Regions from separate parts of the Shewanella sp. 10B genome, predicted to be linked through region 2. Evidence: riboswitches for the same ligand, from Rfam matches in the RefSeq annotation. Region 2 holds a riboswitch; the other holds the start of a gene.
What was found. A riboswitch is a leader RNA that binds a small molecule or an ion and turns the genes downstream of it on or off. The one in region 2 is predicted to bind lysine.

Region 1 (4,432 bases), on a different contig from region 2:
TATTCAGGGCAATACAAGTGTTTACAGGATTTAGGCCCGGTATGCAGATCCAATACTATATCCGCCTCGTGGGCCATGGCCTGCAGGTTAACCGCTAATCTGTGACCAGTCGTCACGCCCCACTCATTGCGTAAACGCTGCTGACACGCCTCGACTAAAGTGCTGCGGTAAGCTTGGATAAGCGCGCTATCGCTCAGCTCAGCATGCTCACGGTACCAAGCGGGTAAATCAATCGAGTGATTTAAGTACTCGCGGTTCCAGTTTGCCCCTGTGATAGGGTCAAAACGCCCCAGCGTAAACTCTCCACTCTTTTGATTTATCCCCAGCGGATTCGCTAAGGGCACTAAGGTGATTTCCCCTAAGATGTCGCAGCGTTCGAGCTGCTTCATCAATTGGAAAATCACCGCATTGCCCTGCACCTCAGCGCCGTGGACATTGGCCTGAATATACACTTTAGGGCCAGCGACTTGGCCACTTGGCTTAAAGTGGTAAATCGGCAGGGTGAGTGCTTGCCCTGCGGCAAGCTCCCCAATGGTTAAAGACGATGCAGTCGGTTGCATATTACGCACCTTCGAACAGGTTTTCGTGCAGGGCTTTAACCACTTGCGCCGCTTCTGATTCGGCTACCAATACGCACAAGTTATGCGGGCTTGCGCCTTGGCAGATCATGCGCACATTGTGGGGCTCAAGCACTTCAAACACCCGGCGGCAAATGCCCGCAGTGGTGGCAATGCGGTTACCGATAATCGCCACCAGTGCTAAACCATCTTCAACACGCACGCGGCAATGCTGTGATAATTCCTGCAGCAGCGCTTCGCTCAATAGCCCCTGGCCGCTCGAATCAGAGCCAGTTTTATCTAGGGTCAGGGATACGTTAACTTCGGAGGTGGTAATTAAATCCACACTGATTTTATGCCTTGCCAGTGTAGCAAAGGTTTCAGCCAAGAAGCCCTGTGCATGCAACATTTGCAGACTGTGTAAATTGAGTAGCGTTTGGTCGCGGCGCAGCGCAACCGCGCGAAACACGGGCGCATCTTCAACCTGATGGCGGATCCAAGTCCCGCCCTTTTCAGGCTCCTTACTTGAGCCGACAAACACTTGAATTTGTTGGCGCACCGCAGGCAGAATCGTCGCTGGGTGCAGCACTTTAGCACCGAAAGTCGCCATTTCGGCGGCTTCGTTAAAACTGATTTCGGCTATAGGATGGGCGTTTGGCGCAAGGCGAGGATCGGTCGTGTAAATCCCGGCCACATCGGTCCAAATCTCAACCGCGGAGGCTTTTAAGGCTTCGGCTAACAGTGCCGCAGAATAATCACTACCGCCACGGCCAAGCGTGGTGGTTTGTCCCGCCTCATCAGAACCAATAAAGCCTTGAGTCACAATCACTTGTTCAGATAACAGCGGCAGTAAATGCTCAGACGAGAGAAGCGCAATTTGCTCAACCTGTGGTTCGGCGCGGCCAAAATGACTGTCGGTGCGCAGCACACGGCGCACATCGAAGGCACTCGAGTTAGCGCCTTTTTCCCGTAATACCGCCGCAAATAATGCCGACGAACACTGCTCGCCAAGGGACAATAACTCATCCATGGTGGCCTTGCTGCGCTGGGAGGCCAGCGCTTCGCTCAATACCGCCATACGGCTTAACAGCTTATCCAATGCCGCGGCTACATCGTTGGGACGACCCAGTTTATCTAAGATAGCGTATTGAATTTGCGCAATTTGCTTTAAGCGCTGTAAACGACCATCGTCGTTCATCGACTCTTGGGTGAGCTCAACCAAAAGGTTAGTCACGCCACTGGAGGCACTAACCACTACTAAACGGCAATCGGGATTGCCCAGTACGATATCGGCGCAACGATTCATTGCACCGTAATCTGCAACTGAGGTACCACCAAATTTTGCGACAACAAGAGACATTATCGTACCTCCGCAGAAGCAGAAGACACGGCACAAACTAGGATAAGATCTTGATTAACTAACATGATTACGCTCCGAACCAACTTCGTTCGAAGAGCCTGGTGCTCAATGATACGCACCCCAATAGAAGGGAAACAGCAATCGTCACCAGAAGCTCTCCACCAATTACAGGTGACAATCGTTAGGATTCAGCCTAAGCGACCGACATAAACATGCAGCAACCACATCTATGCCTCGGCGTTAATCTCCCTCATCAATCATCGCTGGAGTTTGTGCTCCTCTGACTGACTACCTAGTTAACGCTCCTCTTCTGTTCCTTTCCGCCGGAAAGGGACGAAAAAAGTAGCAATAAACCCCTAATGAAGTCAATGCTAATTTCACATCGCATAAACAAATTCAATAAACGCTTTTAAAAACAATGAGCAATTTAGCGGTAAAGCCAAAGCAAAAAATGGCGGCGAGGTATCGAACAGACATTAAAAGGATTAAAAAAGAAGTGACCTAGCCTTGCCCTTTACAGGCAAAGCCGGATAAGAAAAATAGTTAAAAACGCGCGGGTTAGGTCGCTAGATCTGGCAGTTCGTAAACCAAACGCACATGATCATTAAACAGGCCTAAACACACTTCATCATGCCCGGTGATGGTACAAGGCACTAAACTCACCTCACCCTTTTCCACCATGTAGATGGCATATTGATTAAACTTTTTCCCTAGCTGCAGCGCCATGCTTCTATCAACAAACACCGCCCAGCTCTTTTCCATATGGGATAAATCTGGCGATGCGCCCACCATTGCACGATAGGGGCTGCCGATTAATTCAATGTCACGGAGAAGTTGGCGGTCGAGTAAACGGTTTTGGCTGGGACTGAGGAGGGTTGAAGCGGGATTATGGGCGGTAATTACAGCAAAGGAAAAATCACAGGATAATGCTTGAGTAAGCAAAAACAACGGCTTCTGGTAATGCTGCCACAAATCTTGAGTCATGTTGTCCATTGGTAGTCTAGTCGAAAAATGAACCCGGGTTAGTGTAGCAGAGCGCCTCAAAAATCCAAAGAGGCGTGAACTGGCTCACAAGAATCAAAAATACATTAGTTATACTAATCAATGACTAAAGTAAATATCATGGTAAATCAGGGCCTCAACCAGAAATTTGTTAACATTTCATTTGTTAACAAATGCCTAAAACGAGTACAATGACGCCATTGGCTAGTTAAGCAGATAACATTAAGTTTGCTTAATCTTGACAAGGGTTTGTTAGATTCCTCTGCGAAATCACCCTAATCTGGCCAGACATCTTTTAAAATGTGTTCTACATTTGAGTTATCATTTAAACATTTTAAAAAAAACAATAGTTAAGGAACTATTTATAACTATTGCTTATCGAAGTTGATACTGGTTACGTTTTATCGTATTACACTTTAAACGTGCACTTTATATACATCCTGATGTGTCGCCGTAAAGATCTTTCCTTTGAAGCACAGAGCAGTTAGAGGAAGTATCAACATTTTATGAATATAAGGATCCGATGTAAGCGGTCCTTATGGTTAGAATAAAATTGGTTAAAATTTAGGTAATTAATATGCAAAATCCGCACATTCTGATCGTTGAAGATGAAGCCGTTACCCGTAACACGCTGAGAAGTATTTTCGAGGCAGAAGGGTATGTGGTAACTGAGGCCAATGATGGCGCAGAAATGCATAAGGCTATGCAGGAAAACAAAATTAACCTAGTGGTTATGGACATTAACCTACCAGGTAAAAACGGTCTGTTGTTGGCACGTGAATTACGTGAAATCAACAACATCGGTCTGATCTTCCTGACAGGCCGTGACAACGAAGTCGACAAAATCCTTGGACTTGAAATTGGCGCGGACGATTATATTACCAAGCCGTTCAACCCACGTGAATTGACGATTCGTGCTCGCAACCTTCTGACTCGTGTGAATAGCGCTGGTAACGAAGTCGAAGAAAAGAGCTCTGTCGAATACTACCGTTTCAACGATTGGAGCCTAGAGATCAATAGTCGTTCTCTGGTGAGCCCACAGGGTGAATCTTACAAACTGCCACGTAGCGAATTCCGCGCTATGCTGCACTTTGTTGAAAACCCAGGCAAAATCTTAACTCGTGCCGATCTACTGATGAAGATGACTGGCCGTGAGTTAAAGCCACACGACCGTACTGTTGACGTGACTATCCGTCGTATCCGTAAGCACTTCGAAAGCTTGCCAGATACGCCAGAAATCATCGCGACTATCCACGGTGAAGGCTACCGTTTCTGCGGTAACTTAGAAGACTAATCTTCTAAGTCCGTTTGAATAATAAAAACCAGATCCTCGGATCTGGTTTTTTTATCTCTGTAATATGGCCAATCCTCTGCCCCGCTTTATCACTCCGCCAAACTTGAGTAACTAAACTTGAATAGCCACACTTAAACAGCCATCGCAAACTTTAAGCGTATCAATTGGAATGGAGCCCTTACTCACGACCAAGTGCTATCCACAGTCTTAACTCAGCTA
Region 2 (4,432 bases):
TATCGATGGCGATAATAACCAAACTGGCCAAATGTTTGCGGCATTAACGGATATGCCACAAGCCACTTTTGCTTCTGAAATCAAAGTCGAAGGTCATTCAGTGCAAGTGGCTCGCGAGATAGATGGCGGGATGCAAACCTTAAGTCTGCCGCTGCCAGCTGTGGTCACTGCCGATTTACGTTTGAACGAACCTCGTTACGCCTCATTACCTAACATCATGAAAGCTAAACGTAAGCCATTAGATGTGCTCACTGTTGCGGATTTAGGGGTGACGCTAAAAGCCCATCAAACTGTGGTGAAGGTGACGCCACCTGCCGAACGTAAGGCGGGCATCATGGTTGCGTCGGTAGCTGAGCTGGTTGAAAAGTTAAAGAATGAAGCGAAGGTGATCTAAATGGCCATTTTAGTATTAGCAGAACACGATAATGCGGCACTGAAACTGGATACCGCAAAGGTTGTCACCGCCGCGCGTGCGATTGGTGATGATGTGCATGTATTGGTGGTTGGCCACCAATGTGGCGCCGTGGCGCAAGCTGCGCAAGCCCTACAAGGCGTCGCTCAAGTATTGGTCGCCGATAACAGTGCCTATGAGGCGCATTTAGCCGAAAACGTAGCTAAATTGCTGGTGGACTTAGCACTAAACTACAGCCATATCCTCGCTGCAGCATCGAGCGCTGGCAAAGATACGCTACCGCGTGTGGCCGCCTTGTTAGACGTTGCGCAAATTTCTGAAGTGATTGGCGTAGTGAGCAGCAACACCTTTGTTCGCCCGATTTACGCAGGTAACGCTTTAGCGACAGTACAGAGCCATGACGCGATTAAAGTGATGACAGTCCGTGCCAGTGCCTTCGATGCGGCGGCGCAGGGCAACAGTGCTACAGTTACCACCTTAGATAAAGTGTTTGAAGCCAAAACTCAGTTTGTATCTCAATCATTGACCGTTTCTGCGCGTCCAGAGTTAGGTAATGCGGGTATTATCGTTTCTGGTGGCCGTGGTATGGGCAGCGGTGAAAACTTTGGTATGTTAGAGCAATTGGCGGACAAACTCGGTGCCGCTGTTGGGGCATCTCGCGCCGCGGTTGACGCAGGCTTTGTGCCTAACGATCTGCAAGTGGGTCAAACCGGTAAGATTGTGGCACCAAATCTCTACATCGCAGTGGGGATTTCGGGTGCGATTCAGCATTTAGCTGGGATGAAAGACGCCAAGGTGATTGTGGCAATCAACAAAGATCCTGAAGCGCCAATCTTCCAAGTGGCCGATTATGGTCTCGAAGCCGACCTGTTCGACGCCGTTCCAGAGTTGATTTCAACTCTAGGTTGATTTTATCCGTGATCTAAGTCAAAGTAAGCGGCTTTGCGGTGGCAACTGCTTAGCCGCTTATGTTTTTATGTGCCTCACGCCCGTGCATGGGCGTTCTTAGAAGTAGAGGCGCGCCAAATATCAGTAGTGATCAGTAGGGTGATTCCGTTGATCGTTCACGAAAGGATTTGGTGCCGAAGTGGTTTGATTTATCACGATCAACTGCTGGGGTTGTGCCGAATAGGTACAACACTGCCATAGTATTTTCTGATACGGATATTAGGAATAGTTACTATGGAGCGCTACTGATAGGACAGGTGATCTTGGGTATCTATTGCCTTTTCCCACCAGTTCAGTCGCCCTCCATTCGTATTTTGACGAAGAAATAATCAATGACTGTAGTAAGTTACGCCGATTCGGCACTTTCTCTGCTGCCGCCTGTGGTCGCAATTGTGTTGGCGATTTTCACTCGCCGCGTTCTCCTTTCCCTCGGTTTAGGTATTGTGATTGGGGTGTTATTACTCAATCAATTTTCACCTGTTGCCAGCGGTGAGTTTTTATTTAACAGTGTAAAAGGACTTTTTTGGTCAGAAGATGGCGTAAATTCTTGGAATTTATACATTCTCGGCTTTTTAATTGTCTTAGGGATGATCACGGCATTAATTACCGTTAGTGGTAGTGCAAGGGCATTTGCCGATTGGGCGCGCCTGCATATTCGCAATAAACGAGATGCCAAATTACTGACCATGTTTTTAGGCTGTGTTGTCTTTATTGACGATTATTTCAATAGCTTAGTCGTTGGTTCTGTCGCAAGGCCTGTTACCGACCGTTATTATATTTCCCGCGCTAAGTTAGCCTATTTATTAGATTCAACGGCGGCGCCGGTTTGTGTTATTTCGCCGGTATCCAGTTGGGGCGCTTATATTATTGCGCTGATCGGCGGCATATTAACCGCCCACGGTTTTGCTGATTCTGGTCATTTGAGTGTGTTTATTCAAATGATCCCTATGAATTTCTACGCTATTTTCTCTTTATTACTATTACTTTGCGTTGCATTTATGGGCTTAGATATTGGCCCTATGCGTGAGCATGAATTAAATGCTCAGCGCGGTAATTTATATGATGAGAATAAAGGATTACCGCCCGGAGCGAATGCCGATTTACCCGAAGCCGAAACGGGTAAGATCCTTGGTTTATTCTTACCTATTACCGTGCTGGTATTTGCGACCCTGTATTTTATGATCGACAGCGGTGCCCAGGTATTAGCGAAAGAAGGTATTGAATTTAATATTATTTCAGCTTTTGAAAAAACCGATGTTAGCTCATCACTGTTCTTTGGTGCCCTGATTGGTTTAGCGGTTGCGCTGGTACTTAACCTAGTACAAGGCGTTGAAAAGTCGATGGTCGTCAAAGGCGTGGTGCAGGGCGCTCGCTCTATGCTGCCTGCGATTTACATCCTGTTATTTGCATGGACTATTGCCGGCGTGATTGGCCAGCTTGAAACCGGTAAGTTTATGGCAAGCCTCGCCACAGGCAACATTCCCTTTGCCTTCTTACCTGCGTTGATGTTTGTGTTAGCGGGTCTAACGGCGTTTTCTACCGGCACTAGTTGGGGCACGTTCGGCATTATGCTACCGATTGCCGCCGATATGGCGATGGGCAGCCATACAGCCATGATGTTACCTATGCTAGCTTCGGTTTTGGCGGGCGCGGTATTTGGTGATCACTGCTCACCGATTTCGGATACCACGATTTTGTCGTCAACAGGCGCGAGCTGTCACCATATCGACCATGTTGTGACTCAGTTGCCTTACGCTGTGATAGTGGCGCTGATCAGCATGGTAGGTTATGTGGTGCTTGGTTTTACAGAATCGGTGAATGCGGGACTGTTGACCTGTGGCGTGCTGTTTGTCTTAAGCATTGTGTGGTTACGACTCAAATCCCAAAGCAACGCGAAATAAGCCTGACTTCAGCAAAGCGGTTTATTCGCGAGTCTTCATTGTGAATTTACTTAACATTCAAAACAAATCAGCCAGCATTATGCTGGCTGATTTTTTATCTATCACACATCCCAAATTACAGGGCGGTGTTGAGTCCACGGCGGTTCAATAACCCTTCGGTGGTAGGCTCTTGACCACGGAAGTTTTTGTAAGCTTCCATTGGTGCAATGCTGTTGCCCACTTCGCGAATCGTCTTGCGGTATTTCATGCCGATTTCACGGTTTAAGCCACCTTGAGTTTGCACGTAAGCGTAGGCATCTGCCGCTAAAATCTCACTCCACATGTAAGCGTAGTAACTTGCTGAGTAACCACCCGGGAAGGCGTGGGCAAAGTAAGTTGACTTATAACGTGGTGGCACGGCGGTGATATTTAAGCCGTGTTTTTTCAGCGCATTGGCTTCAAATGTCGCTACATCTTGCAGTGGGGCATCTGGGCTTAATGAGTGCCATTCCATGTCGACGAGCGCCGCAGCCATATACTCTAAGGTATCGAAGCCTTGGTTAAAGCTGCCGGATTTGAGCAGTTTTTGCAGCAAATCATCTGGAATTGGCTTACCTGTTTCGTAGTGTTTGGCGTAGTTGGCTAACACTTTAGGATGGGCTGCCCAGTCTTCTTCGAATGTTGATGGGAATTCCACAAAGTCACGGGAGACAGAAGTACCCGCCAAGCTTGGGTAAGTCACCTTAGAGAACATACCGTGGGTACCATGGCCCATTTCGTGGAACATAGTGGTCACTTCGTTGTAGCTGACGAAGGTCGGTTGTCCCTCTGGCGCCTTCTTAATGTTCATCACGTTGACCACGACAGGCTTAGTGCCTTCGAGGAAGGATTGACCCACGAACGAGCTCATCCATGCGCCGCCGCGTTTGCCTTCACGGGCAAAGTAGTCGGCATAGAAAATCGCCATGCTTGAACCATCGGCATCAAACATTTCGTAGGCTTTCACATCCGGGTGGTACACGGGTAAATCTGGGCGCGGCTTTAAGGTGACACCATAGAGTTCTTTGAGGGTGTAGAACACGCCGTCTTCGAGTACGCGGTTAAATTCGAAATAAGGGCGAATGCTATTGGCATCGAGGGCGTATTTCTCTTGGCGAACCTTCTCTGCGTAGAATTCCCAATCCCATGGCGC

Region 1: another riboswitch for lysine. It lies ahead of lysC (lysine-sensitive aspartokinase 3); the one in region 2 lies ahead of M0415_RS18585 (Na+/H+ antiporter NhaC family protein).

Annotation. Positions count from the first base shown of each region.
Region 1 covers NZ_JAMDJO010000002.1:748,900-753,331, forward strand. The annotation lists gene M0415_RS10895 (succinylglutamate desuccinylase/aspartoacylase family protein) at 1-560, opposite strand, end outside; gene lysC (lysine-sensitive aspartokinase 3) at 562-1,917, opposite strand; lysine riboswitch at 2,061-2,235, opposite strand; gene M0415_RS10905 (DUF3293 domain-containing protein) at 2,476-2,910, opposite strand; gene arcA (two-component system response regulator ArcA) at 3,497-4,213, shown strand.
Region 2 covers NZ_JAMDJO010000008.1:18,717-23,148, reverse strand. The annotation lists gene M0415_RS18595 (electron transfer flavoprotein subunit beta/FixA family protein) at 1-394, shown strand, start outside; gene M0415_RS18590 (electron transfer flavoprotein subunit alpha/FixB family protein) at 395-1,321, shown strand; lysine riboswitch at 1,417-1,613, shown strand; gene M0415_RS18585 (Na+/H+ antiporter NhaC family protein) at 1,693-3,261, shown strand; gene M0415_RS18580 (M3 family metallopeptidase) at 3,377-4,432, opposite strand, start outside.